One region of the Pararhizobium sp. A13 genome, then DNA from elsewhere that is predicted to be linked to it. Evidence: riboswitches for the same ligand, from Rfam matches in the RefSeq annotation. Region 1 holds a riboswitch; each other region holds the start of a gene.
The links. Region 1 has a riboswitch for cobalamin ahead of WI754_RS29495 (ABC transporter substrate-binding protein). Riboswitches for the same ligand answer to the same signal wherever they lie in the genome.
Positions count from the first base shown of each region.

Region 2: linked by a shared signal. The riboswitch ahead of bluB (5,6-dimethylbenzimidazole synthase) and the one ahead of WI754_RS29495 (ABC transporter substrate-binding protein) in region 1 are both predicted to bind cobalamin.
Region 3: linked by a shared signal. The riboswitch ahead of WI754_RS10075 (aromatic ring-hydroxylating dioxygenase subunit alpha) and the one ahead of WI754_RS29495 (ABC transporter substrate-binding protein) in region 1 are both predicted to bind cobalamin.
Region 4: linked by a shared signal. The riboswitch ahead of WI754_RS18865 (CbtB-domain containing protein) and the one ahead of WI754_RS29495 (ABC transporter substrate-binding protein) in region 1 are both predicted to bind cobalamin.

Region 1 is NZ_CP149512.1:168,850-175,977, forward strand. Features, by position in the region: gene ugpC (sn-glycerol-3-phosphate ABC transporter ATP-binding protein UgpC) at 1-1,041, shown strand, start outside; gene WI754_RS29475 (ThuA domain-containing protein) at 1,057-1,794, shown strand; gene WI754_RS29480 (TetR/AcrR family transcriptional regulator) at 1,826-2,530, opposite strand; gene WI754_RS29485 (multidrug effflux MFS transporter) at 2,741-3,943, shown strand; gene WI754_RS29490 (SDR family oxidoreductase) at 4,101-4,895, shown strand; cobalamin riboswitch at 4,976-5,223, shown strand; gene WI754_RS29495 (ABC transporter substrate-binding protein) at 5,258-6,316, shown strand; gene WI754_RS29500 (iron chelate uptake ABC transporter family permease subunit) at 6,313-7,128, shown strand, end outside.
Region 2 is NZ_CP149510.1:3,375,106-3,382,233, reverse strand. Features, by position in the region: gene WI754_RS16695 (phytanoyl-CoA dioxygenase family protein) at 1-1,069, shown strand, start outside; gene WI754_RS16690 (SDR family oxidoreductase) at 1,158-1,979, shown strand; cobalamin riboswitch at 2,020-2,233, shown strand; gene bluB (5,6-dimethylbenzimidazole synthase) at 2,277-2,969, shown strand; gene WI754_RS16680 (DUF2865 domain-containing protein) at 2,979-3,998, opposite strand; gene WI754_RS16675 (acyl-homoserine-lactone synthase) at 4,238-4,882, opposite strand; gene WI754_RS16670 (autoinducer binding domain-containing protein) at 5,082-5,819, opposite strand; gene WI754_RS16665 (NADP-dependent malic enzyme) at 5,992-7,128, opposite strand, start outside.
Region 3 is NZ_CP149510.1:2,088,737-2,095,864, forward strand. Features, by position in the region: gene WI754_RS10055 (FAD-binding oxidoreductase) at 1-837, opposite strand, end outside; gene WI754_RS10060 (L-threonylcarbamoyladenylate synthase) at 1,036-2,013, opposite strand; gene WI754_RS10065 (diguanylate cyclase) at 2,228-3,289, shown strand; gene WI754_RS10070 (DUF6656 family protein) at 3,308-3,910, opposite strand; cobalamin riboswitch at 4,267-4,465, shown strand; gene WI754_RS10075 (aromatic ring-hydroxylating dioxygenase subunit alpha) at 4,582-5,826, shown strand; gene WI754_RS10080 (hybrid-cluster NAD(P)-dependent oxidoreductase) at 5,828-6,916, shown strand; gene WI754_RS10085 (hypothetical protein) at 7,113-7,128, opposite strand, start outside.
Region 4 is NZ_CP149510.1:3,848,450-3,855,577, reverse strand. Features, by position in the region: gene WI754_RS18885 (glucoamylase family protein) at 1-1,220, shown strand, start outside; gene WI754_RS18880 (hypothetical protein) at 1,364-1,498, opposite strand; gene WI754_RS18875 ((2Fe-2S)-binding protein) at 1,565-2,116, shown strand; gene WI754_RS18870 (CbtA family protein) at 2,127-2,897, opposite strand; gene WI754_RS18865 (CbtB-domain containing protein) at 3,092-3,268, opposite strand; cobalamin riboswitch at 3,315-3,577, opposite strand; gene WI754_RS18860 (EAL domain-containing protein) at 3,843-5,609, shown strand; gene WI754_RS18855 (LysR family transcriptional regulator) at 5,631-6,479, opposite strand; gene WI754_RS18850 (FAD-dependent oxidoreductase) at 6,717-7,128, shown strand, end outside.

The DNA.
Region 1 (7,128 bases):
GTCATCAAGGGTGTCGATATCACCGTCGAGGACGGCGAGTTCGCCGTTTTCGTCGGCCCGAGCGGTTGCGGGAAATCGACGCTGCTCAGGATGATCGCGGGCCTCGAAGGCATCGATGACGGCGACCTGATCCTCAATGGCCAGCGCATCAACGACGTGCCGCCGGACAAGCGTGGCATCGCCATGGTGTTCCAATCCTATGCGCTCTATCCGCATATGACGGTGGCGGAAAATATCGGCTTTTCGCTCAGCCTGAAGAAGGTTCCCGTCGCCGAGATCAGACGGCAAGTGGGCGAGGTCGCGGAAATCCTGCAGCTGGCCGAGTACCTGGATCGCCGCCCGGCAGCACTCTCCGGCGGCCAGAGGCAGCGTGTGGCGATCGGCCGGGCAATCATCAAGAAACCGTCGCTGATCCTGTTCGACGAGCCGCTCTCCAATCTCGATTCGGCGCTGCGCGTGCAAATGCGGGCCGAATTGCAGCGGTTGCACCGCGAGCTGAAGGCGACCGTCGTCTACGTCACTCACGACCAGGTCGAGGCGATGACCATGGCGGACAGGATCGTCGTCTTGAACAAGGGCGCGGTGGCGCAGTCCGGGCATCCCATGGACCTCTATCACTCGCCGGACAATGAGTTCGTCGCCACCTTCATCGGCTCGCCGAAGATGAACATCCTTCCGGTGACCCTATCGCGGCCAGAACCGGGGAGGATCCGGCTTGAAAATGCGATGGGGCTTTCGATTGCGCTTGCGAATGGCGACGGTTCGATCGCGCCGGGCGACGCCAAGCTCGGCATCCGGCCGGAGCATCTGAAGATTTCACAAGCGGGCGAGGGGCATTTTTCCGCCGAGGTTGTCATCGTCGAGCGGCTCGGCGTCGAGACCTATTTGGCCGTCGGTTCGCCCAAGGAGCCGATCGTCGTGCGCGCCGAGGGCGACCTGACGATCCGGCCCGGCGACCGGGTCTTCCTGATGGCCGATCTTGCCGCCTGCCACCTGTTCGGTTCCACAGGCCGGGTCATCCGCCGGCCGCAGACACTCTAAACCATCGAGGACATCATGAAGACCAAGATTACCATCTGGAACGAGGGCCGCCACGAGCAGGTTCACAAAGTCGTTCAGGACATCTATCCCGACCGGATCGACGGCGCGATCGCCGCCGGCATTGCCCACCCGGATTTCGAGATCCGCCGCGGCACGCTCGACGATCCGGATGAAGGCCTGCCGGACAGTGTGCTCAACGACACCGACGTGCTGCTCTGGTGGGGACACATGGCGCATGAGGAGGTGAGCGACGAGCTGATCGATCGTATCCAGCAGCGCGTGCTGAAAGGCATGGGGCTCGTCGTCCTGCATTCCGGCCACCACTCGAAACTGTTTCGCCGGCTAATGGGTACCAATGCCAATCTCTCTTGGCGGGAAAAGCCGGAGGGCGATATCGAGCGCGTCTGGGTCATCAACCCGTCGCATCCGATCGCCGAGGGCCTGCCGCCGTTCTTCGAAATCAATGCGTCGGAAATGTATGGCGAGCCTTTCGACATTCCGCAGCCGGACGAGCTGATCTTCCTGTCCTGGTACTCCGGCGGCGAGGTGTTTCGCAGCGGCTGCACGTTCCAGCGGGGCAGGGGCCGCATCTTCTACTTCAGCCCCGGCCACGAGACCTTTCCGATCTATCACGACAGCAACGTCCACCGGGTCATTTCCAATGGCATTCGCTGGGCAAAACAGACCCATACCGACGGCCGCATCCTGGAAAACTGGCATCGCGCCGAACCGATCCACGGCCGCCCCGACTGAGGCCGCCCGCAAAGCAGGCGACCGGCTGCGGCTAGGCGGGAGCTGCCTTCACCGCAGCAGGACGCTCGGTCTTGCCGGCGGAGGTACCTGCATAGGCTCGAAGAAACGTCCGGACCGCATTGCGCGCCGCACTTTCCAGCTCTTCCTCCGTTGGTTTTGCGCCGAACAGCGTGCTCATCTGCAGATCGGCATTGACCAGCGCCAGGAACTGCCGGGACGCGAGGTCGAAATCGTCGATCTGCATGAGCCCCTTGTGGGCGAGGCGGGCGAAGAGGGCGGCCAGTGCAGTGCCGATCTTGCCCGGGCCGTGCTGGCGCCAGGATTCGAAGAGATGCGGGTAGCGTTCGCCTTCCGACTGCACCAGCCTGCGCAGGAATTTCCCATCCTGGTTGCAGATGCAGTTGCGGCTGAGGCGCACGGCAAAGGCTGCAAGATCGTCTTCCAGATTATCCGGATTTTCCGGAAAGGTCGACAGAATCGAGAACAGCATCGCGTTCGCCCTGTCCATGACGTCCTCGACGACGGCCGTGAACAGGTTCTCCTTTTCCCGGTAGTGATTGTAGACCGTCTGGCGCGACACGCAGGCTTCGGCGGCGATCTCGTCGATGCTCGCGCCGGCAAAACCCTGGCGGCAAAAGACTTCTGCGGCGGCATCCAGGATCGACAAGCGCTTGGCACATTGTCCGCGCTGACTGTGCACGGAGGTCCTGGGAACGGTATCATTGAAACTTTTCATGAGACGAAGATAATGCCTATTGACGTTTTAGACAATGGTGTCTAATTTTACACTTGTGTCCAAATTTATTGACACGTTGATGCCAACATGAGCGCGGGTCCTCCCAAGTACCGTGCTCATCCTGGTTACGATCACGTTGAACCCTCCTGAGAGCGATGCGGCAAGCCAGTGTCCCGGCTGTGCGCCGCTGTTTTCTGAAAGATGATCACCATGACGACCTCCTTTATTCGCACGGCGCTGATCCTTGGTCTTTTATCGGCGATTGGCCCCTTCGCCATCGATATGTATCTTCCGGCCTTGCCCTCGATCGGACAGGATCTTCAGGCCGAGAACAACGTCGTGCAGCTGAGCCTGCTTGCCTTCTTTATCTCCTTTGCACTCTCCCAGCTGGTCTACGGACCGCTGTCGGATATGTGGGGCCGCAAGGCGCCACTTTATCTCGGCATCGGCCTGTTTGCTGCGGCCAGCATCGGCTGTGCCCTGGCGACCGATATTGAAACCCTGATCGCCTTCCGCTTCCTGCAGGGGATCGGCGGAGCCGCCGGCATGGTCATTCCGCGCGCCATCGTTCGTGACATGCATACCGGCGTGCAGGCCGCACGCTTGATGTCGCTGCTGATGCTGGTCTTCAGCATTTCGCCGATCCTCGCGCCGCTCACCGGCAGCGCCGTCATCGAATTCTACGGCTGGCGCGGCGTCTTCTGGGCCGTCATGGCTGCCTCATTCGTTGGCCTTATCCTTCTTGCGACGCAATTGCGGGAAACCCGCCCGAAGGCGCATCGCGCCGAGAGCAGCCTTGGCAGCGCCATGGCGGCCTACGGTGTGCTCTTGAAGGACAGGAACTTCCTGACACTCACCTTCATCGGCGGGCTCGGCATCTCAAGCTTCCTCGTCTATCTGGCGAACTCGCCTTTCGTGCTGATCGACCATTACGGCCTGACGCCGACGCAATACAGCCTTGCCTTCTCGATCAATGCCGTGTCGTTCTTCGGCGTTTCGCAGGCGACCGGCTGGTTCGGCGAGCGTTTCGGCCTCGTGCGCGTCATGCGCGTCGCCGTCACCGCTTTCGCGCTGACCATGGCAACGATGGCCATCGTCATGAGCCTGGGCTTCAACCAGCTGCCCGTGTTGGCTGTTTTCCTCTTCGTCGGCTATGGCTGTCTTGGTCTCGTGATCCCGACGACGGCGGTTCTGGCACTGGAGGATCACGGCGAGATCGCCGGCACGGCCTCGTCGCTGATGGGAACGTTGCATTTCGTCACGGCCGCGGTTGCCATGGTGGTCGCGTCGGTCTTCTTCGATGGCACCGCGGTGCCGATGGCGATGGGGATAGCGCTGTGCGCAGTCGGCGCCCTGTTGCTGACTCAGGCGACGATCGGCCGCCGCCGTGCGGTGGCTGCTGCAGCCGAATAACCGCGGATCATCGATCGCGAGGAATGCCAGAGGCCCGGGCGATGTTCCGGGCCTTTTTGCGGGTGGGTCGTAGGCGGTTGTCCAGCTGGACAATTCTGGTCCGAGCGTTATCTCGCTTGCGGAATGAATGACGTGGGCCGGAAACCGAGGGCGACGCATGGCTGGCGAGCTGAACAAATGGCAGGGGATCCGGATCCCCGATCTCGACGGAAAAGCAGTTCTGATCACCGGTGCATCGACCGGCATCGGCGCGGCGCTGGTGCGCGCGTTTTCTGCCCAGGGCGCAAGCGTCGCGATCCACTACAATGAGAGCCGCCAGGCGGCAACCGAACTGCTGGCGAACGTCGAGGCCGCGGGCGGCAAGGCGCTGCTTGTCCAGGGCGACTTATCTGCGGATGGGGTGACTGAACGGGTGGTCGAGGAGGCAGCGGGTCATTTTGGCCGGCTTGACGGGCTGATCAACAATGCCGGTGGCATGCTCGGTCGCGTCGCGACTGCCGAAATGAGCGATGCGCACTACCAACGTGTGATGGATCTGAACGCCCGTTCGGTGCTCGCCGCGACACGGGCCGCACATGTGTGGCTGCGCAAACAGGGCGGTTTCATCATCAACACGACGTCGATCGCCGCCCGCAATGGCGGCGGCAATGGGGCCATTCTCTACGCGGCCGCCAAAGGCTTCGTATCGACCATCACCCGCGGCCACGCCAAGGAATTCGTCGGCGACGGCATCCGCGTCAACGCCGTGGCACCTGGCATCATCTCGACGCCGTTCCACGAACGCTACACCAGCCCTGAAATGCTTGATGCGCAACGACGTACCGTACCGATGGGCCGGGTCGGTTCGCCGGAGGACTGCGTCGGCGCCTATCTCTTCCTGGCATCGCCCATTTTGTCCGGCTACATTACCGGCCAGATCATCGAGGTCAACGGCGGCCAGTTGATGCCTTAGGGTGCGCCGATGCTTCAAGACTGGTCAAAATCGCGCGGTTGACAGCGGTGTCGTTCGCCTTGACGCCGCCGCCGCGCTCGGACTACATCATTGCCGACGGTTCCCCGATGGATGACTTCGAGGGGATTAATAGGGAACACGGTGCGGAAGACCCAACAGGGACCAAGACCGTGGCTGCCCCCGCAACTGTAAGCGGATTGCCGATCGTCCTTGTGGCGCCTTTTTGAGGCGCCATGCCACTGCGAGAACCCCTTCAGGTTTCGCGGGAAGGCAGACGCAAAGCACATATCCGCAAGCCAGGAGACCTGCCGTCGAAAGCAAGATCCACCATCCCGGGCGGGGTTGCCCGGAAAGGAGCCATGATGATTGATTTCGACCGCCTTGCCGGGCGCTTTGTCGCCTTTTCCCGTATCCTCGCGCCGATTTCCGCAGTAGTCGTTGCGTTGGGGAGCCTTTGCACACAAGCCGCGGCTGCGCCGACGCGCTATCCTCTGGAAATTGCCAATTGCGGCCAGACCGTCCGCTTCGAGAAGCCGCCGCAGAAGATCGTCTCGATCGGTCAGGGCATGACCGAAATCCTGTTCTCGCTCGGCTTGGCCGACAAGATTGCCGGGACCGCCGTCTGGGTCGGTCCAGTGCTGAAAGAATATGAGGCCGAAAACCGGACGATCAAGCGTCTTGCCGACAACGATCCGAGCTTCGAATCCGTCGTCGGCGAGCAACCTGACCTTGTCGCGGCCGAGTTCGAATGGCATGTCGGAGCGCAAGGGTCGGTCGGCAAGCGCGAGCAGTTTTCAGGCCTCGGCATCAACACCTATGTCTCGCCGGCCGATTGCGTCGCCAAGGTCAACACGGATGGCGGCGATGGCGTGCGCAGGCAACTCTTCACGATGGACCTGATCTACCAGGAAATCCGTGAGCTCTCGGAAATCTTCAACATACAGGAGCGCGGCGATGCGCTGATCGTCGACCTGAAAAAGCGGGAATCCGACGCCGTCGCGTCGATCGGTGGCAAGCTCGGCGAGATTCCTGTCGTCTTCTGGTTCTCGAGCAAAGAAGTCGCAGGCGACGCCTTCATCGCGGGCAAGAACAGCGCCCCGGCCTATATCCTGAAGACGCTGGGCGCCAGGAACGTCGTGACGACCGAGGAGGAATGGCCGCTGGTCGGCTGGGAAACGATCGCGGAGGCCAATCCCTCCGTCATCGTCATCGCCACCATGGACCGCCGGCGCTATGTGGCAGACGATCCGGCGGTGAAGATCGATTTTCTGGAGAAGGATCCGGTCACCAGCCAGTTGGATGCGGTCAAGAACAGGCGCTTCGTGCAGATGGATGCGCAGTCGATGAACCCGACAATCCGCACGATCGATGGCATCGAAACCCTGGCGCAAGGCATCAAGGCGTTCGGGTTGTCGCAGTGACACTTGCGGCTATCGGTCAACCGGTGGTGACCCGTCAAAGATGGTGGGCGCGCTTCGCGCTTGCCATCCTGACGCTCGTCGCACTCGCCTTCGTGATCAGCCTCGCCGTCTCGATCGGCGAGATCTCCATCCCGCTCACCACAACCGGCAAGGCCGTGGCCAACCGGATTTTCGGCGCGTCCTTCGAGCTCAGCCGCATCCATGAGGGTATCGTCTGGGACTATCGGCTGAGCCGCGCGCTTCTTGCCGCGAGCGCCGGCGCGGCCCTTGCGCTGTCTGGCGCGACCCTGCAGGCGCTGCTGCGCAATCCGCTGGCCGAGCCCTATGTGCTCGGCATTTCCGCCGGCGCATCCACCGGGGCGGTCGCGGTGATGATCCTCGGCTTCGGCTATGGCGTCCTGACGTTATCAGCCGGCGCTTTCATCGGCGCAATCATTGCCTTCATTCTCGTCTCGGCTCTGGCGGCAGGAGCCGGAGGAGGATCGGACCGGATCATCCTGGCCGGTGTCGCAGGCTCGCAGCTTTTCACCGCGCTCACCTCCTACATCGTCACGACATCGGCCAATGCCGAGCAGGCCCGCGGTGTCATGTTCTGGTTGCTCGGCAGCCTTGCCGGCGTGCGCTGGCCGGATGTCTATCTGGCCGCTCCGGTCGCTCTGATCGGTTTTGCGGTGTCGATGTTCTATGCCCGAGCGCTCGATGCCTTTACCTTTGGGATCGACGCTGCGGCGGCATTGGGCATTGCAGTTAACCGCGTCCGCATGATCCTCCTCGGCGCAACGGCGCTGATGACGGCCGCCATGGTCAGCATC
Region 2 (7,128 bases), on a different replicon from region 1:
GGCAAGCGTCGAGAAAAATGTGCTGATCTATGACGGCGCCAGTGTTCTGAAGGCGGCCGAAACAGACGATGGACGTCGCGCGGTGCTCGCGGAGATCTGTGAGGCCTTCGCGATGGGCCCGGGCGTCATCGTCCTGAAGCAGGCTTTCGAGGATACGGGCGTCATCGATACGGCAAGCGGTGTCTTCGACGAGATCATCAAAGAGCAGCATCGCACCAATACCGGAGGCGGCGACCATTTTGCCAAGCCCGGCGCCAATGACCGGATCTGGAATTCGCTGGAAAAGCACTGCCTCAAGGATCCGGAGAATTTCGCGGCCTATTACGGCAACACGCTGATCGCGCTGGTCAGCGAAGCCTGGCTCGGGCCGAGCTACCAGATGACGGCGCAGGTCAACCGGGTCAATCCGGGTGGTGCGGCGCAATCGGCGCATCGAGACTACCATCTCGGCTTCCAGACATCGGCCGTGATCGAGCAGTTTCCTGCCCATGTGCATCGGCTGTCGCCGGTGCTCACCTTGCAGGGGGCGGTTGCCCATTGCGATATGCCGCTCGAAAGCGGTCCGACGCTGTTCATGCCCTACAGCCAGACCTATGTGCCGGGTTATCTGGCCCTGAAACGACAGGAGTTTGGCGACTATTTCGATAAGAACCACGTGCAACTGCCGCTGTCCAAGGGCGATCTGGTGTTCTTTAATCCGGCGCTTTTCCACGCTGCCGGCACCAATCGTTCGGCCGACATCAAGCGTGTCGCCAATCTGCTGCAGGTTTCGTCCGCCTTCGGTCGGGCGATGGAGACGGTCAACCGCGAGCGGATGAGTGCAACGCTCTATCCGGCCCTGAAAGCCATGCTGGCCGATGGACGGCTATCTGACGCGCAGGCGGCCAACGCGATCGCGTCCTGCGCGGAAGGTTATTCCTTCCCGACCAATCTGGACCGCGATCCGCCGCTCGGCGGACTGGCGCCGAAGACGCAGGCGCAGTTGATGCATGAGGCGCTGGCCGGCGGGTGGGAGGCGGCGGCCTTCGCTGGCGCGCTTGCGGCACAGGCGGAGAAGAAACTGAGCTGACGCCGGCGCACCCGGCATGTCAAACTTCCGTCCGGTTTCCGGACGGAAGTTTTCTGCATCATCGCCATTTCAAAACGGAGGAAACGGAATGAGCAACGACTATGGCCGCCTTGACGGCAAGATCGCGATTGTGACCGGCGGTACCCAAGGGTTGGGAGCGACGATCGCGGCGCTGTTTGCCGAACGGGGCGCCGCTGGCATCGTCATCTGTGGCCGCAATGCCGCAAAAGGCGAGGCCAAGGCGGCCGAGATCGGTAGGGCTGCGGGTACCAAGGTGGTGTATGTACAGGCCGATCTCGGAGAGGTGAAGGACGCACGCAAGGTCGTCGCTGCCTGCGATACGCAGTTTGGCCGCGTTGATGCGCTGGTGAATGCGGCTGCGATTACCGATCGCGGCACCATCCTCGATACAACCCCGGAATTGTTCGACCGCATGTTCGCCGTCAACGTGCGCGCGCCGTTCTTCCTGATGCAGGAGGCGATCAAGGTGATGCGCCGGGAAAAGACAGAGGGGACGATCGTCAATATCGGCTCGATGTCGGCCAAGGCCGGGCAGCCGTTCATCTCCGCCTATTGCGCCTCCAAGGGCGCGCTGGAAACACTGACCAAGAACACCGCTTATGCGGTGTTGCGCAACCGCATCCGCGTCAACGGGCTCAACATCGGGTGGATGGCGTCGGAAGGTGAGGATCGCATCCAGCGCGAGTTTCATGGCGCTGCCAACGACTGGCTGGAGAAGGCGGCTGCAAGCCAGCCTTTCGGTCGTCTTGTCGATCCGGCCGAGGTGGCGCGGGCCTGTGCCTATCTGTCGTCGGCCGAATCCGGCCTGATAACCGGCTCGGTGATCTGCTTCGATCAGTCGATCTGGGGCGCTTATGACGGTTCACCACATCCGGTTGCCGCCCTGTGAGGAGAACGTTGGGCCGCTTGCATTCGGCGGCCCGCTGTGCCTTTATCGGTTTGGTTCAGGTGCCCGCGAAAGCGGGAGAATCGGGAATCCGGTGAAAATCCGGGACGTGCCCAACGCTGTGACGGGGACGGCCTTGCTAGAATGAATTTCTGAATATTTTCAGAATTCTGCCACTGAATCCTCATGTGATTTGGGAAGGCGGCAAGGCGGGTTGATCCGCAGTCAGAAGACCGGCCTGACGAGATAGACCAGCCCCGCGCGGACGGCGGGAGGTTTCGCATTGTTGGGGATCAAACGATGCAAACGGAACCGCAAGACCGCCTTGTCAGGGCGGAGGCATTTTCACCGGACGAGCGCGCCGCCGTCTACCGCGCCATCGAGACACGCCGTGACGTGCGCGATCAGTTCCTTCCGACACCACTGCCGGACGATGTGATCGCACGGCTGCTTGCCGCCGCCCACAGCGCACCCTCCGTCGGTTTCATGCAGCCGTGGAATTTCATTGTCGTGCGGGACGAAGACAGACGCCAAAAGGTGTTCGAAGCCTTCCAGCGTGCCAATGAGGAGGCGGCGCTGATGTTCGATGGCGCCGCGCGCGACACGTATCGCTCGCTTAAGCTGGAAGGCATCCGCAAGGCGCCGGTGAGCCTCTGTATCACCTGCGACCCGACCCGTGCCGGCAAGGTCGTTCTCGGCCGGACGCACAATCCGCGCATGGACGCGTTTTCGACGGTCTGCGCCGTGCAGAACCTGTGGCTTGCCGCGCGGGCGGAAGGCGTCGGCGTCGGCTGGGTGAGCATTTTCCACGAGCGCGACGTCAAGGCCGTTCTTGGCATACCCGATCACATCGAGATCATCGCCTGGCTCTGCCTGGGCTATGTCGATCAGCTCTATGCGGAACCTGAACTGGCCGTCAAAGGCTGGCGGCAGCGACTGGCGCTCGACGAGCTGGTCTTCGCCAACGCCTGGGGTGTCAAGCCGGCCAGGTAGAGGCTCTAATCAGTTGGTCTGCTGCGGCTGGTATCCGGGGCCGGTCGGGTGTTTCAGGTCGATCGACGATTTGTGGGAGGGCAGGAAGCTCGGCCCGACAACGCGCACTTTGCTGTTCTGCGGATCGTAGGGACGGTCTGCGATGGCAGCCTTTGCTGCCGTCTTGTCAGCCTTGCGCGGCCTGATCTCAAGAATGCCGCTGCCGTCGTCCGGCACACTCTGGTTCGTGGCGGTCTGCCGGGCAGGCGCACAACCGCATTGGCCGGGCTGGCTGCGGTCACGGGTCTTGTAGGCGAAGGCCGTGGGCAGTTCGAGATAGGGCTCGCCTGTGGAGGCCGAGATCATCTGATCGGTCTCTTCGGTCGCAAGCGCATGGTAATAGAGTGCCGTTTCCGCACCCGGGCATCGGCGTTGGCAAGTCTCTGCATCGCGCTGGAAATCGGCGGGGGTGGCGCCGGACGAGATCGGGAAGAAGGCGCCGTCGCAGGTGCGAACGCACAACGTGCGCAGGCCGCCGTCGTCAGCGCCCGGCCGGGTGAAATCCGATACGTCGGCACCGCCGCGCAAGGCCGGGTCACCTTCGCTGATCGGCGGCAGATCCCTCAGGATGTTGCGGTGCGTTTCCGGCTCTTCGGCTTCGGCCAGCGTTTCATCCTGTTCTTCGAAGCACCGATTGACATAGAGCGCGGTAAGGATCCGCCGGCGGCTGATTTCGCTGTCGCCGCCGGTCACCAGATATTCGCGGCGGGCCTTCAGCGTTTCGAGTTTGATTTCCATCTGTGAGATTTTGCTGTCGAGGGCCTCGCAGGTCTCCTCGTTCGGATCGCCGACAATGATCACGCTGCCGGAACTGCACCCCAGACGCCGCCGGTCGCTGCGCGCCTTGCGCAGATCAAGGTTCTGCCGGGCGATTGCACCGGTGTAGTCGCGCAGATTAGCATTTGAGGCGACGATCTTCGGCAGGTTCGACAGGCGCGCATTCAGCCGTTCGCACACCGTCGAGGCGTCGGCGGTGGCCGTCATAGCCATGAGAAGCGGAGCGATAAGCGCCGCGAAGCGAACCGAACGGAAAATCACTGTTTTCTCTCGTCTGAGCGAACCGGCACTCTATCGGGCGCGGCGGATTATTGCCGCGCTCCAAGCCATTGCCTATCATACCGCCATTCGAAAGAGGCGCAACGCAGTCCGCTTGCCAGCGTTAACGCGAGCCCGGGAAATTCCGCCGATGTGGCCGGAGAGCCGCGGTCGCGGCCCTCCGGAAGCCGACGTTAGGCGGCGCGGGCGGTTTCGAGCGACATGGGCGTTTCCAGGACCGGTCCGCCGATTTGAGCGACAGTTTTCATCGTCTCCAGCAGTTCGGTCGTCACTTCCCAGGCGACGGCGACCGCATAGACCGAACCGATGTGCTGCGGTTCGCCGATGCGCTCGCCGGGGCAACCCATGCGGCGGAACATCCGCTCGAGGAAGACATCCGTCACGGTGACGATGTGGCTGAGGCCGGAGGACAGCCCGAGTTCACCGACGCCGCACATCAGTTCCGCCGCGGCGATCGTCACCTGATTGGAGCCGCGATCCTGCGAAATCTCTGGATCGATGCAGAAACGGCTCGACTCCCACACCGATGCATCGCGAACCTCCGGATTGCCCCCGAGCAGAATGGGGAAGGTGTCGTCGAGCATGTTGGGCCCAAGCGTCGGAAGCAGTCGCAGAGAGCCACACAGGCGTCCGGTCTGGTCGGAGTAGGACAGCACATAGAGTGGATTGGCGTCGTCGTAGTGGTCGATTTCCCAATCGCCGCGTACCGACACATCCCATTTCAGGAGATCGTGGAAGACGCGCTTGCGCAGCCTGAACATGGCGTCGATATCCTGGGGATACTGTTTGCGGCTGTTGCGGTTGAAAATCCTGATCATTTTTTTGCTCCTGTGATCTCGAATGCGAGGAGCAAATGCTGTCAGTGATCGGCGATCGGCAAAACTGTCGGTAGTGACAGGTTTCGAATGCACGCCAATATGTGATGAAATCCAGTGCGTCCCTTTGGACGCACTGAGCTGGCGATTGCGGGACAGGAAACGGGTTGGAGGCGCCTTGGATGAGGCCGCTTCGGTGAAGTCAGAAGGTCGGAATAAGATCGCGCCGGACGGCCTGGGCGACGGCCTGTGCGTTGGACACGACATTCAGCTTGCGCCGGGCATTGGTCATGAAGAAGCGAACGGTGCGTTCGGAGATGCCGAGGATGGTGCCGATTTCCCAATAGCTTTTGCCGGCAGCGGCCCAGCCAAGCACTTCGGTCTCCCGATTGGTGAGCGACCCGGCGTCGTGGTTCGAAAGCTCGACCCTGTTTTCGTTCTCCAGGAGGGAGGCATGAAAGAGATTGGCCAGCAGCTGGAAATCACGCAGATGGCAGCGTCTATAGGCCGGCCATTCCTCGGCCGGGACATCGGCATGGATCGCTAGAAAAGCCAGCCGGCGCGTCGGCGCGGCAAGCGGCAGCGTGATGCCATTGACGCCGAGTCCATGATGGGCAGCCGCGGAAAAGAGTGGTTCGTTTTCGGGGTAAAGTTTGCGGGCGGTCGCCCAGTCCACCGGCCTGATGCTGCCCATGGCCGACCGAAAGATCGGGTCGATCCGGAGAAATCCTTCATCGATATAAGTTCTGACTGCGCTCGCGCTGTAGGTATGGTGTAGTCTATGTACTACGAATCCCGACGTTAAGATCTCAACGTCGACGTAAAGCAGATTTGCAATACTGAAAGTGCTGCGCATCAGGGCGAAAAACCGTTTTGCTTCAACGAGTTTCTCGTTTTCCATAATGTCCAGCAGGTCAAAGAATGCCCGTTGGTCAGTCATGTTGCAAATACCCTGTGATTTAAAGGTATTTTACCATGATAACGGTTTTTACTCTTTGTCCAGTACAATCTTTGGTTAATAAATCGTTTCTTGGGTTGTCAATCTAAGATAGTGGTTTTGTGCGGTTTTGTTGTTTCGATTGAGCCAGGTACCTGGCTCAATCGATGTCGCCTCACGCCGGATGCGAGGCTTCCACCACGGCGAGCGCTGCCATGTTGACGACGCCGCGCGAGGTGACTGATGGCGACAGGATGTGGGCCGGCAGGGCGGTACCGAGAAGGATCGGGCCGACATGCAGGCTGTCGGTCATGGTCTTGACGACGCCGAGCGTGATATTGGCCGCATCGAGATTGGGGAAGACAAGCAGGTTGGCTTCGCCGGTCAGCGTGCTGTTGGGCATGACACGCTTGCGCAGAATTTCCGAAATAGCGGAATCGCCGTGCATTTCACCATCGGCTTCCAGGTCGGGGGCGAGGTCGCGAACAATCTGCATCGCCTTGCGCATCTTTGACGCGCTGTCTGAATCCCTCGAGCCGAAATTCGAATGGGAAACGAGGGCCGCGCGCGGCGTGATGCCGAAGCGGCGGATTTCCTGGGCCGCCATGATCGTCTTCTGGGCGATCTCCTCCGCTGTCGGATCGAAGGTCACATAGGTGTCGGTAAGGAAGGTGGTGCCGCGCTGCGAAATCAGCAGGCTGAGCGCCGAGAAGTCGAGCACGCCTTCGCGCTTGCCGATGATCTGCGAAACGGCACGCAGATGGGCACTGTAGCGTCCTTCGACACCACAGATCAGGGCATCGGCTTCGCCGCGCCGGACTGCGAGAGCGCCAATGACCGTCTGGTTTGTACGCACAATGGTGCGGGCGGCTTCCGGAATGACACCGAGGCGGCCGACGAGCGAGAAATACTCGTCGACATAGTCACGGAACCGCGGATCGCCTTCGGGATTGACCACTTCGAAGTCGGTATCCGGCCGGATGCGCAGGCCGTAGCGCTTCAGGCGGGTCTCGATGATGTGCGGGCGGCCGATGAGGATCGGGCGGGCCGTTCCGTCTTCGAGCAGCACCTGCGCTGCGCGCAGCACACGCTCGTCTTCGCCTTCGGAGAAGATCACGCGGTTCTTCTGGGCGTTCTTGGCGGCGGCGAAGATCGGCTTCATGATGAAGCCGGAGCGGAAGACGAAGCGGTTGAGCTGGTCGAGATAGGCGTCGAAATCCGTGATCGGCCGATTGGCGACGCCGCTTTCGGCCGCAGCCTTGGCGACGGCCGGCGCAATGCGCAGGATCAGCCGCTGGTCGAACGGCGAGGG
Region 3 (7,128 bases), on a different replicon from region 1:
CAGGGGATCGCGAACGCCGGGAATGTGTTTCGTCGTGAACTCGACGCCGAGCCGCGACATCAGTTCGAAGCCGGTCAGGGCCGGGCCGCAGAGGCTCGATGCCTTGTCGAAGAGCGCAAGCGCGTCGGCAACGCTTTTCAGGCCGGCAAAGGCCACCTGATGGCCGAGCGGTTGCGGTAAGAGTTTCAGCACCGCGCCGGTGATGACGCCGAGTGTGCCCTCGGCGCCGATGAACAGGTCGCGAAGATCGTAGCCGGTATTGTCCTTTTTCAACCGCCGCAGCCCGTCCCAGATCTCGCCGGTCGGAAGAACGACCTCCAGGCCAAGGCACAATTGCCGCATGTTGCCGTAGGCAAGCACGGCGGTGCCGCCGGCATTGGTGGAGAGATTGCCGCCGATCCGGCAGGAGCCTTCCGAGCCGAGCGACAGCGGAAACAGCCGGTTGTGCGCTTCGGCCGCCTTCTGGATATCGGCAAGGATACAGCCCGCGTCGGCGACGATCACGTTGCCGACCGGGTCGATGTCGCGGATGCGGTTCAGCCGCTCCAGCGACAGAACGATATCGGCCGCTCCGGTGCGCGGGATCTGGCCGGCGACGTGCCCGGTATTGCCACCCTGCGGCACGATCGCTACGCCGGTTTCGCTGGCGAGCTTGAGGATCTGAGAGACCTCGTCGACGCTAGCGGGCTTCAGCACCAGCGGCGTGTCGCCCTTGTAGAGACCACGGGATTCGATAAGGTAGGGTGCGATGTCGTCCTGCTCGGTCAGCGCGTTGCGGTCGCCGACGATGGCGGCGAAGCGGGCGATGAGATTAGCGGTCGGAATGGTGTTCATCATGGGATCGTGACCTTGCTGGTAGCGGCTTCACTCCCCTCTGTCCCTTCGGGACATCTCCCCCTCAAGGGGGGAGATCGATCGTGCCAATCCGCCAAGGCGCGTGATTGAAAGTCGGGGCGTGCCAGGTTTGATCTCCCCCCTTGAGGGGGAGATGCCAGGCAGGGCAGAGGGGGGTACGTTTGGCAGAATTTCATGTCTTCATGCCGTCCTTGGCGCCGCTGCGCGTTCGATCCGGTCGATGATCGCTTCGCCCAGCCCCTCATTCGGAATGGGTCCGAATGCGATGGTCGCGGCGCCGGACACATCGGCCTTTTTCATATAGGCAAAAAGATTGGCGGCCGCCTCGCGCAGGCTTGCGGACGGGCTGAGATCGAGCACCTGCGTCGCATTTTCCTCTCCCGGCAGAGCTTTGCCGCCGAACCGGATCAGTACCTCGCCCGGCTTCACATCCGCCGCGTTCAGCCGCACCGCCGCGCCCGGCGCATAGTGGGAGGCGAGCATGCCCGGCGCCTCGATCGCCGCGCCCGCGGTTTCGGGCCGCAGGACCGTCTTGCCGGTCAGTTTCTCGACATCGGCGACATCGAGCCCGCCCGGCCGCAGCAGCCGGATTTCGTCACCGTCGACCTTGATGATCGTCGATTCCAGGCCGATTTCGGCCGGCCCGGCATCGAGGATCAACGCCAGCTTGCCGCCGAGATCGGCCTCGACATGCTGGGCGCTGGTGGGGCTGATCTTGCCGGAGGTGTTGGCGCTGGGGGCTGCCAGCGGCTTGCCGTAGCGTTTGATCACCAATCGAGAAAAACCTTCCGGCATGCGGATTCCGAGCGTGTCGAGGCCGGCGGAGGCAAGCGGATGAACGCCGCTTGCCGGCTTCATCGGCAGGATCAGCGTCAACGGCCCCGGCCAGAAGGCCTCGGCGAGCTTTTGAGAGATCGGATCAAAATCGACATAACGTCGCGCCATGTCAAAGTCGGCGACATGGCAAATCAACGGGTTGAAGCGCGGGCGGCCCTTCATTTCGTAGATGCGGCTGATCGCGTCCGGGTTTGTCGCGTCGGCCGCCAGGCCATAGACCGTCTCCGTCGGGATCGCGACCGGCAGGCCTTGGGCCAGCGTTTCGCAAGCCACCGCCAACGCGCGCTCCGGTTCGGTCCTGGTGTCGATGATGAGGGTCATGCAGGTTCCAAAAGTCGATGGGCCGTCCGAAAGGCGGGCCTTGCGGTTTCTATTACAGGGCTCCGCGGGACATTGCCAAGCGCATTCGGCGAGCCCTGACTGTGCCCGATCGATACAGCCCGCTTCAAGATTTCTTAAAATGCGACAGCTTCTATTAGAGGAGCTGAAAGTTGGACATGCTAGCCATTGCGTTCTACACCCTGCCGGAGCGCAAATGGCCAACAAGAAATCCATGCCCAACGACCTTGCCCTGCGCATCGCCACCGCCATGCACCAGATGGGCATCGACGCTGTCCCGAGAAACTACGAACTGGTCTACGAGGCCTATGCGGGCGCCAACCCGGAACTGGTGCGGGACTTCATCGCGCTCGGCAAAAACAAGTCGCAGGCCGCACTCGACGAACTCGGCCGCAAATACCTGCCCCATCACCATGAGGCGAGCGTTCTTGCACGCTCGACGACGATCGTGCGTGACGAGATGAGCAATTTCATGAACCTTTTGTCACGCGAAAAGAGTTCGCTCGACGATTACGGCCGGTTGATCGGCGAGGCGTCGAAGGCGCTCGTCGTTTCGGATGAGGCAAGCCAGGCGGCACTCAAGAACTCGATCCAGGCTCTGAAGCGGGCAACCGAGCGGCAGGTATCGCAAAACGCCGAACTGGAGCAGAGTGTCACGGCGCAATCCAATGTTATCGCCGGCGTCCAGAAGGAGTTTGCCGATTTCGAGGCGACGAAATTCTCGGATGCGATGACCGGCCTTGCCAACCGCCGCGCCTTCAACAAGGCGCTGGCCAAGGTCTACGCCGACCCCGATCTGCCGCTTGCCTGCGGCGTTGCGATCGCCGAGCCGGATACCAGCCAGCGGCTCTCCGGCGAACAGGCCGCCGCGATCGCCGATCATCTCGCCCGCCATATCGGCGGCATCACGCAGCAGGCCTTTCCGCCAAGCGAACTGGCGGCACGTTTCGACGGCGTCCGCTTTGGCTTCCTCATCAATGCGGGAGAGGAGCGGGAGGTCGTGCGCCTCATGGCGCTGCTGCGATCGGCTTTGCGCGGTGTCCATTTCAAGCACCCGAAAACCGGTCGCAGCCTTGGCAGCGTCACGCTTTCAGTCGGCGTGTGCATGTCGCATAGTGCCGGCAATGCGTTCGATCTCGTCGGAACTGCCGAAAAGGCGCTTGCCAAGGCACAGGCCAAGGGCGGCGATTATACCGTCGTTCATGAAAGCGAGGACGAGCAGCCGGCAGGGCGGGACTGGCTGATTTACAAGCGATAGGCGGCTGCCGCGAAAGCGTCAAAGGCTGTTGATGATCTTGCGAAGCTGTTCATTGCAGGCGCCAAGCAAAAGCACGTTTTTCAAGGCTTTTTTCGGATCGCGGGTGCGAAACAGCAGGCCGTTGTCGTGGACGGTGCGGTTGAGCGTGAGCTTGCCTTCCTCCGCGTCGAGTTCTGTCGCGACGGCAAAATACATCCGCGAATAGCCCATCTTGATCTTGTCGAAGAAGTGCTCGTCGTCGCCGATGTCGGAGAAGAAGTTGGCGATGTAGAACGACCACCGGACATCGTCGAACTTGGCGAACTTCGTCCGCGCCGTGGTCACGTGGCAATAGCCGAGATGCGGGCTGCCCGAAAGCGTGCGATGGAATATCAGCTTCGGGAAGCGGATGGAGGCATGGAAGCCGTTGATACGCTCATGCGTTACGGCTCCGGCAGCCTCAAGCCTGCGGCCGGTGCGGGCGGCCACTTCCTGGTGGGTCAGGTAGCGCTTTTCCTCGACGCTCCATTGCTGGGGCCGGTTGATGCGCCCGGTGCGCAGGAATTCGGTATGAACAGCCGTTTTCGGCGATTGAACCGGTTTCTTGACGGCAGCAGCGTCGAAATATCTCAAGTTTGGCATCGGCCTGCACCAGGATTGCGTCGGAGTGCCGCGGACATGCCGCGGCGGAAACGTTTATGAGGAGAAGCTACATTGCGAGAGTTAACGCAGTCTTTCCAAGCATTAGCCGCCCCCGATGGTGCGAAGCTTGCGCTTTCACGAGGGTTGCCGCGCCGCAATATGTCGCAAAAAGACAGTCGCTGCACAGAATTTGGCAGTGTGTGGCGGAAAAGGCGCCATCTGCCGAAAAATCAGGAAAGATCGTTGTTTCTGCTTATAAAATAGCCATTCCGGCCACCTGGAAAACCAACTGTGCGTGTGTCGTCATTCTGGAACCGGATGTCGTTAATCGGCGGCTGTCCGGCCGCATCGGCAGATTAGATGAAAACACTCAAGGTGCCGCCTTTATAGGGAGGGCGGAGAATTGGGAAGCCGGTCGAAATCCGGCGCTGCCCCCGCAACGGTGGTGGAGCGAAACCTCGGCAAAAGGCCACTGGAGAGATCCGGGAAGGCGCCGCGATGGTCCGAAAGGACAGCTCCTGAGCCCGGAAACCAGCCTTGTGGCGAAATTGATGTCTGGGTTGCGGCGGGCAGCCGGAAGGCGAACCAGTATATCCACGCGCACTCCCGGCGCGGTGGTGGTTCCTTTCCTGTCCGCTCAACCGAAAAGTGGCGAGCACAAGGAAACGAACATGGATCTCCGCAGCGAAGTCCTCCGCAAACTCAAGACCCGCCGCGACGGGCACAGCCTGGAGCAGGCCTTCTACACCGATCCCGATCTCTACAAGCTCGACATGGAGCAGATCTGGTACAAGGACTGGCTGTTCATCGGTCATGACTGCGAAATCCCGAAGGCCGGCAACTATTTTACCGTTCAGGTCGGCGACTATCCGGTCGTCATCGTCCGCGATCGCCAGGGTGCCGTCCGGGCGCTTCACAATTCCTGCCGCCACCGCGGTTCGCGCGTCTGCGCCGGGCAGAAGGGCTCGTCGGCCAAGCTTGTCTGTCCCTATCACCAGTGGACCTACGAGCTCGACGGCAAGCTGCTCTTCGCCCGCCAGATGGGCGAGGATTTCGACAAGGCGCAGCACAGCCTGAAGCCGATCCATTGCGAAACCATCGGCGGCTATATCTTCATCTGCCTCGCCGACGAGCCGATGGATTTCCAGCCGATGCGCGACATGGTGTCGTCCTATGTCACGCCGCACAATCTGAAAGACACCAAGGTCGCCTTCGAGAGCACGATCATCGAGAAGGGCAACTGGAAACTCGTCTGGGAAAACAACCGCGAGTGCTACCACTGCGCCGCCAACCACCCGGAACTCTGCCGCACCTATCCCGAAGCGCCGACCGCGACCGGCGTGCAGGGCGCCAAGGACGACCCGATCATTGCCGAGCACTGGACGAAATCCGAAGCCGAAGGCTTGCCGAGCGAGTTCAGGATGTCGCCGACCGGCCAGTTCCGCGTTGCCCGCATGCCGCTGATCCAGGATGCCGAAAGCTACACCATGTCCGGCAAGCGCGCCGTCAAGCGCCAACTCTCCGACGATGTCAGCCAGAGCCATATCGGCACGCTCCTGCTCTTCCACTATCCGAGCACCTGGAACCATATCCTGGGCGACCACGCCATCACCTTCCGCGTGCTGCCGCTCGGGCCCGAACTGACCCAGGTCACCACCAAGTGGCTGGTGCACAAGGATGCCGTCGAAGGTGTCGATTACAACCTCGAAGAACTGACGCATGTCTGGACGGAAACCAACGATCAGGATCGCCAGATCGTCGAGGAAAATGCCTTCGGCATCCGCTCGCCTGCCTATCAGCCCGGCCCCTATTCACCCGAACATGAGGGCGGCGTGATGCAGTTCGTCGAATGGTACGTCAATTTCATGCAGGATCGCCTGCACGGAGCCTCCACCCCTCTGGTCCGGGTTGCCTGACATGACGATTGCTTCATCCTTCCGGCACTTCGACGAATTGCAGCCGTTCAACGACCGGCAGCATCTTCTGGAATGCATCTCCGTCACCGCCGAAGCCCCGGACGTGATGACCTTCGGCTTCAAGGCTGACAAGGACAGCTGGTTCCGCTACGTGCCGGGCCAGTTCGTCACGCTCGAACTGCCGGTGACGCCGGACGATCCGGTGATGCGCACCTATACGCTGTCCTCGACGCCGTCGCGGCCGTTCACGGTGGCCGTGACCGTCAAGGCGCAGGCATCGAGCATCGGCACGCGCTGGATGTTCGAAAGCCTGAAACCCGGCATGAAGCTGAAGGCCTTCGGCCCGCTCGGCGATTTCTCCTTCGTGCGCCATCCGGGCGAAAAATACCTGTTCATCTCCGCCGGTTCCGGCATCACGCCGATGATGTCGATGACCCGCTGGATGGCCGATTGCGCGCCGCAGACGGATGTCACCTTCCTCTCCTGCGCCCGCCAGCCGGACGACCTTCTGTTCCGTGATGAACTCGAGAACATCTCCCGCAACATGCCGAACCTCAATCTCGGCTTCATCGTCGAGACGCATGCGCCGCGCCACGGCTGGCACGGGCTGCGCGGCCGTATCGAAACCTCGAAGCTCGCACTGCTTGCGCCGGACTTCCGCGACAGGACCGTCTTCTGTTGTGGTCCGGAGCCCTTCATGCGCGGTGTGAAGTCGATGCTGGAAAGCGTTGGCTTCGACATGAACCGCTATCACGAGGAAAGCTTCCAGCCGGCTGCAGCGCCGGCTGCGGAGGAATTCGCGATCGGGGCTGAGGTCGATGGCGAAGCCGTCTCCACCGTGACCTTCACCATGGCCGGCAAGGAAGCCAAGTGCCAGCCCGGGCAGACCATCCTGCAGACGGCCCGCGCTGCCGGCGTTCGCATCGGTGCCGCCTGCGAAGGTGGCCTCTGTGGAACCTGCCGCGTCATGAAGGTCTCCGGCGAAGTCGAGATGCATCACAATGGCGGCATCCTCGATGACGAGATCGACGAAGGCTACATTCTCGCCTGCTGTTCGCGGCCACTCGGGGACGTGCAGATCGAGGCGTGAGCCACCGGGTTTTTACGAACGTTCGCTACTGACGTTCGGAAAACGAAATGCCATGCGATGGGAGGCGCTTGGCTCTCGGTAGACAGCGGCGCAACCGGCCTACGCTCGGAATGACGATCCCGGGCCTCGGGGGGCGACATGCATAAACACAGAGATGAAAGGCGCATCGCCTTAATCTGTTTTGACGCGATGCGCCTTAGTACAAAATGCGC
Region 4 (7,128 bases), on a different replicon from region 1:
TCGAATATGTCAATCCGGACAACGGGCTCATCGCCGATACGTCTCTTCCCGGCGCCCCGTCCAGCATTGCGGCGACAGGTTTCGGCCTTTCCGCCTATCCGGTCGGCGTGGAGAGAGGCTGGATGAGCCGGCAGGATGCAGCGGCTAGGACGCTGGTTACGCTGCGTTTCTTTGCCGAAAGCCCGCAGGGGCGCGACAAGAATGCGACGGGGTACAAGGGGCTCTATTACCACTTTCTTGACATGAGGACCGGACAGCGGACATGGCGCAGCGAGATATCGCTGATCGACAGCGCGCTTTTTCTCGCCGGCGTGTTGACGGCCGCCGCCTATTTCAACCAGGAAAACGAGGTCGAGGCCGAGATACGATCCTGCGCGGCCATGCTTTACGCCCGCGCCAACTGGGCCTGGGCGCTCGATGGCAAAGGGGCATTTTGGCTCGGCTGGAAACCACGGAGCGGTTTTCTGCCTTATCGGTGGGAATCCTACAGCGAAGCGATCATCCTCTACGTGCTGGCGCTTGCCTCTCCCTCCTACCCGATCGGCAGGGAGAGCTACGATGCCTTTGCCGGGAAATTCGACTGGATGACGGTGGAGGGAAAGCCGTTCCTCTATGCCGGACCGCTGTTCATCCATCTTTTTTCGCATGCCTGGATCGATTTCCGCGGCATTCGCGACGCGGCCGTCGCGGCGAAGGATACAGACTATTTCGAAAACACCTGCCTGGCGATTACCGTGCAGCGCGACTATGCGATCAGCAATCCCGGCGGTTTTGCCGGTTATGGTGCCGATATGTGGGGGCTGACATCCTGCGACGGGCCTTTGCGGCCACGCCGTCTGCAGGATGGCCGCCACCAGGATTTTTCCGGCTATACGGCCCGCGGTGCGCCGTTCGGACCGGATGACGGCACGATCGCGCCCTGGGCGCCGCTCGCCTGCTTGCCATTCGAGTCGGAGGCAGCGATCTCGGCAACAGGCCATATCGTCTCGACCTATCCCGGGGTCATCGAGGAGGGGCGGTTTCTCGGCAGCTTCAATCCGAGCGTTCCCGGAAAGACGGCCGAAGGATGGCTCAACAATCGCAGCGTCGGTCTTGACCAGGGCATCCTGTTGATGATGATTGAAAATCATCGCACCGGCCTCATCTGGAACCTGATGCGAGAATCGCCAGCCGTCCGGCGCGGCTTGAAAAGAGCGGGCTTCTCCGGCGGTTGGCTTTGAGATAAACGGGCCGCCGGCATAGAAAAAGGCGGCGCCCTTTGGACGAGAACCCAGATACCGGCGGTTGGCCGGCTACTCCTTGGAAAGAGGATGCGCAAGCGGCGATGGCCTGGCAGACGCAGCGATTTCCGCAGGTCGTGGCCTCACTTGCCGGCGACAGCGCGGATTTTTCCTTGGTGACCGACATATGGCGCAAAGACAGTGCCGAGATCGCCGATCTCTTGGACTATCAAGGCCGGTTTGCCGCAGGAATGGATGATCGCACGAAGGGTGCTCATCTGGTCGCCTTCTACAGCCACCAACTCAGCATCGCTGCCGGTACCATCTATCTGAGGACCGGGCTGGTGCCGGATCTCGATCCGGGAAGCCTTGCAATCCGTTTTGAACCGTATGCCCCGAAAAAAGCAGACGAGATTGTGCAAGTTTACCCATCCGATGCCCGTCGCTTTCATTTTCGCTTTCGTCATTTTCGCCAAGGCCCTGACGGGGCATCCTTGTTTCACGACAGCTTCGTTGCCAGCCTTGCGCCGGTTGTCGAAACGGTGAAGGCCCGCACCGGTTTGTCATCGGTTGCGCAATGGCGGCTGGCGGCCGACGGCATTGCCGGTGCGTTTCTCGAAATGGGCGCGGCATCGGCGCAAGAGGAGCAAGCGATGGCTTCGGCGCTCGCTATCGTCAACACGGAAGGCTCGCCGCTGTCGTCAAGCGCATTGCGGTATCAAACGATCGCCGCGAACGTGGATGGTGTGCCGGTCGAGCGCGTATTTCGCCTGCGAAGCGGCTGCTGCCTGTATTACCGAACGGATGGCGGGACCTTTTGCGATGTCTGCGTACTTCTCGACGAGGAGACGCAAAAAAGCCGCCTGCGCGCTCATCTCGAACGCGCAGGCGGTTAATGTTGCAAGCCTATGCCGATTTCAGGAAGCGGTCGTTGATATAACCCGAGACCAGCCCGAGCACGATCCACGAGGCGAGGGCGGTTGCCAGCGCGGCGACCGCGAATTCGGCGCCGAGAACGGCCGGAACCGGGCTCGAAATATCCGCAGGCTGCGGCGCGCCGTAGATATGCGGCACGGCGAGCACTGCCAGGCCAACGATTTTCGCAATGATTTCGGGGCGCAGTGCAAGCATATACAGGCCAGCTCCGGAGAGTAGGACTGTCGCTATCCACCATATCTGCCGGTCGTGCAGGTCGGCCGCCGGAAAGCCAGGCAATTCTGGCGGGAGGCCGATTGCGGGCAGCATGTGGACCGCCAGCCAACCGCAAGCGCCCCAGAGGACACCGTTGCGAAGCGTGATGGGATAGCCGATCAGCAAGCTGATGCCGGTCAGCAACAGGCTGAAACCTGTGCCGGTTACGAGATTGGCGAGCAAGGTTCCTGAAAACCGGCTCATGCCAAACATGATGCCGCCTTCGTCTTCATGCTCGCCCTCATGGGCGTATGCCGGTGTGATCGGCGAGAATGCGGCAAGTATTTCGCCGATCGCTGATGTCGACCCAAGTGATGAATGCTGTTGACCCTCGGTGGTGGCGGGCTGTTCCGCGGCAGGCTCCTTGCCTTCATATTCTTCAGCATGAAGGATGATGGGAACGACCCGCGCAGTCTGCGCTACGGTCGTGAAGACACCCGCGATCAGTCCAGCCACCAACGCGGCCAGAAGCGTTTTGACAATCATTTCGATACCCCCGGGTTCAAGCCGAGCGGATGCACGTCAACGCTCTCTGGCTTGCTATGTTTGAAATCCCCATGGCAAATGCCGCCCGGTGCCGCAGCACGGGCGCATGCTCTGTCGATGCGTGGTTTCGATGGAAACCCGCGATCCGCCGTCAGATTGAATGCGAAAAGCGCGTGGCTTCCCACATCAGTCGATCAATGGCAGGGAAAACCGTAGGAGTGGCGAACGTCGTGCGCGGTATCGTGCAGCACGGCGGAATTCGCGAGACCGGCGCCGAAAACCAGGAATCCGCCGATCAGAAGGGCGAGGATACCGGCGGTGATGCGGTCGTTGAGGGAGAGCGGAACGCTCGAAACTGTAGACGTAGCCATGACAACCTCCGTGATGGCGCGTGGGAAATTTCCCACCAAATGGGCACCATGCCCTTTATCAACCGGCAGGTTTCCTGGCTCGCGGCGTCAGGTGCTTGGCACCAGTGAACCTGTCTCGCCTTCCCAAGGTGCGGGACAAGGCCCGCCGCCGCAGTGGCTTTTGCCGGTTGACCGGCATGACAAACTCTGACCGCTCTACAGTCGCGGGGTCGGCCGTGATTGAGATGCCCAGTGTGGGTCCATCCGTCACGTTCCCATTTACTCCCCGGAAGCGTTCGCTTCCAAGGAACCAATTGATCCGACGATGATTATGATGTCCTCCGGCTCGTGTCAATTCGATGATGCGACCTGCGATGCCGCTTTGCCGTCGCGATTGCCGAAGTTCGCTCGCAGGTCTATCCTTCTGAACTAGGGAGCAAGTGCGTTGGTCGATGCCGCCTACTTTAAATAACACCGAATGGTTGCTTGTATTTCTGGTTACATTTCGCGTTTTGCGAGGGCAATAGTTCTTTAGGAACCTTGCGGCAGAATACCGCGCACGTTTGTATGTGAAGAAACATTCATAGAGAAAACAATGAAAGCGGCGCGGTCCGAACAGGAATTTCAGAATATTCTTCGCAGGCTGGAGCTCGCGCTCGACGCCTCGCGGATCGGCGTATGGGAACACGACACGCAGAAGGATGAAGTCGTCTGGGATAAGCAGATGCACCGGCTCTATGGAACCGGCCGGACAAACAAGCGCGTCAAGGCGGCGTTGTGGGCCAAGGCGATCCATCCTGATGACCGGGAGCAGGCAGAGTCGGATTTCAACGACGCCATCAAGGGCAAGGGCACCTATTCGTCTGAGTACCGCATTGTTCTGCCGGACGGCAAACTTCGTTATCTCCGCTCCAGGGCGCATTGCTTCGAAGAAGACGGAAACATCACTTTCATCGGCGTCGAGTGGGACGTGACGGCGGATGTGCTTCTCAATCGGGAACTGCAGCGGCAGAAGGCCATTGCCGAAAAACGCGCAGTTGCTCTCGAGGCGAGCGCCCGGCGGATCGAATATGCGGCCGAACATGACTACCTGACCGGGCTGCCGAACCGCAGCTTCTTCGATCGCCGATTGGCGGAGCTTTCAGAGGATGCCGGGCTGGAAAAGCTGGCGATCCTCCATATCGGTCTCGACCGGTTCAAGCAGATCAACGACACCGCCGGTCATTCGGTGGGTGACAATGTGCTGAAATCCGCGGCCAGCCGGATTGTCGCCGCATTGCCGAATAGCGCCTTCGTCACCCGCATAGGCGGCGACGAATTTGCGGTTCTGATCGCCAATTTCGACTCCATCGAAGATTTGAAGACGGTTGCCGAGCGGCTGGCACAACAGCTGAAGCAATCGATATGGCACAATGACGAAGTGTTGCGCACCGGCGCGTCGATCGGCCTGGCGTCCGCCAGCGGTAGAAATATCGCCAATCTGCTCGCCGAAGCCGATATCGCCCTTCATCGCGCCAAGAAACTTGGCCGGGGCAGGGTGGAGGTCTTCTCGGCGCAACTCAAGGCGCAGCTCAACAACGAGCGCCGCGTTGCCAAGCAATTTGCGCGCGGGCTGGAGAAGGGAGAGTTTGTTCCCTTTTACCAGGCGCAGGTCGATGCCAGGACACGCCGTATCGTCGGCCTGGAGGCTTTGGCGCGGTGGCGCCATCCGAAACGCGGATTGCTGTTGCCGGGCGAATTCCTCACCGTCGCGGGAAATCTTGGCGTGCTGGACGACCTGGACGCTGCAATTCTGAAAGCGGCGTTGAAAGACCGGCGAGCCTGGGCGCGGCAGGGCGTACGCGTTCCACGGATCGCGGTGAATGTCTCGGCGGCGCGGCTGTCCGATCCGCTTCTGATCGACGACTTGCAGCAACTGGATGTCGAGGCGGATACGCTGTCATTCGAGTTGCTGGAGACGATCTTTCTCGACGACAGCGAGGAAGGCGTGCTTTCCAATGTTGCCGCGCTGAAGGGTATGGGCATCGACATCGAGATCGACGACTTCGGTTCCGGGCACGCCTCGATCATCGGGCTGACGAAGGTGAAACCGCGGCGGCTGAAGATCGACCGGCGCCTGGTATTTCCGATCACTACGTCGCGCGAACAGAAGCGACTGTTGCGGTCGATCGTCGACATCGCCAAGGCGCTCGACATCGAAGTTGTGGCCGAAGGGGTCGAGACGCTGGAGCATGCCAAGCTTCTGACGCGCCTCGGCTGCGATGTTCTGCAGGGTTACGCGATCGCCTATCCGGTCTCGGGGGCCGAGATGCTGGCCAGGTTGATGGAAACGCAAAACAAGGAACTTGCCGTTCAGCTATGATGGCATTTCCGCAGAAGGCGTCTACGAAGCCAGCAGATCCTGCATCACGCCGATAATGCGGCGGTGCTGGTGCGCGTGACGCGTGCGGATGCTGGTCGCGGCATAGACCGCCTGCGGAATGGTGGGAGCATCGTCCACAGGGAAGGCAGCACCCTCTTTGGCAAGCCGCGTAGCGGTGCCGCTCATCACGTAGGCGGCGCCACCCAGCGTCTTCAGCAAATCCATGATGGCGATGTTCTGCCCCGACGCCAGCGGTGCGGCCGACAGATGCGGCAGCGCCAGCCTGTGCGCCCTGTCGAAGGCGGGGGAGTAGACGGCTTGGATATAGGTTTCCGGCCGCAGGTCGCGGACTGTTCGCGCAATGGTGCTGACCAGTATGTAGGTCATTTCTCCGATCCGCTCGTAATGCAGGTCGGGCAGGTAATGCGGGGTGTAGAGGATGGCGAGATCGAGATCGCCGGCCGCCAGATCGCGGTTCATCTGATTGGAATAATCGGCTTCCATGTAGATCGAGGTAGCCGGCAGGTCGGCGCGGATGGCGGACAGCCAGCGGCCGGCAAAGGCTTCGGCCAGGTCATGCTGGATACCGAGGCGCATCGAGCGCTCGTAGGCGCCGGCACTCTCCACTGCCCGCGTCGCCTCGTGCCATTGGTGCTGCAGCGCCTTGGCATGATCGAGGAAGCGCAGGCCGGATGCCGTCGGCGCGGTGCCGCCCTTGTTGCGGGTGAAGAGCTTGCGGTTGAACTGCGCCTCCAGCGCCTTGACGCGGTGGGAGACGGTGGATTGCGTGATGTTCAGCCGCTCCGCCGTCCGGTTGAAGCTGCGGGTTTCCATCAGGTCGAGGAAGGTTTCGATGAGGTCGATCTGCATGTTCGTTCCTGGCTCTGCCCCATCCGGCCTGTCGGCAACCTTCTCCCCTTTCTGACCGGGAGAAGGACCGAGCGGCAAACTCTGTCGTCCCCTCTCCCCGCTGGCGGCGAGAGGGTCAGGGTGAGGGGGCTATCTTGACCCAATCTAATCGAACTCTTCGATCAATAAAGCGAATTCTGACCGCTTGATACTGGTGCGCTTCGTTGCCAAAACTTCCCTCCAAACAAGGGAACAGACATGTCGAATTTGCCGTCTCATGCGCGCGTCGTGATCATCGGGGGAGGTGCGGTCGGGGCCTCTGCGCTCTACCATCTGGCCAAGGCCGGATGGAGCGATTGCGTGCTTTTGGAGAAGAACGAGCTGACGGCCGGATCGACGTGGCATGCGGCGGGCAACGTGCCGACCTTTTCGTCCTCCTGGTCGATCATGAACATGCAGCGCTATTCGGCATCGCTCTATCGCGAGCTTGGCGATCTCGTCGACTATCCGATGAATTACCACGTCACCGGCTCGGTCCGGCTTGGCCATTCGAAGGAGCGGCTGCAGGAGTTCAAGCGCGTCGTCGGCATGGGCCGGTATCAGGGCATGGATCTCGATATCCTCACGCCCGACCAGATCAAGACGCGCTATCCCTTCATCGAGACGCATG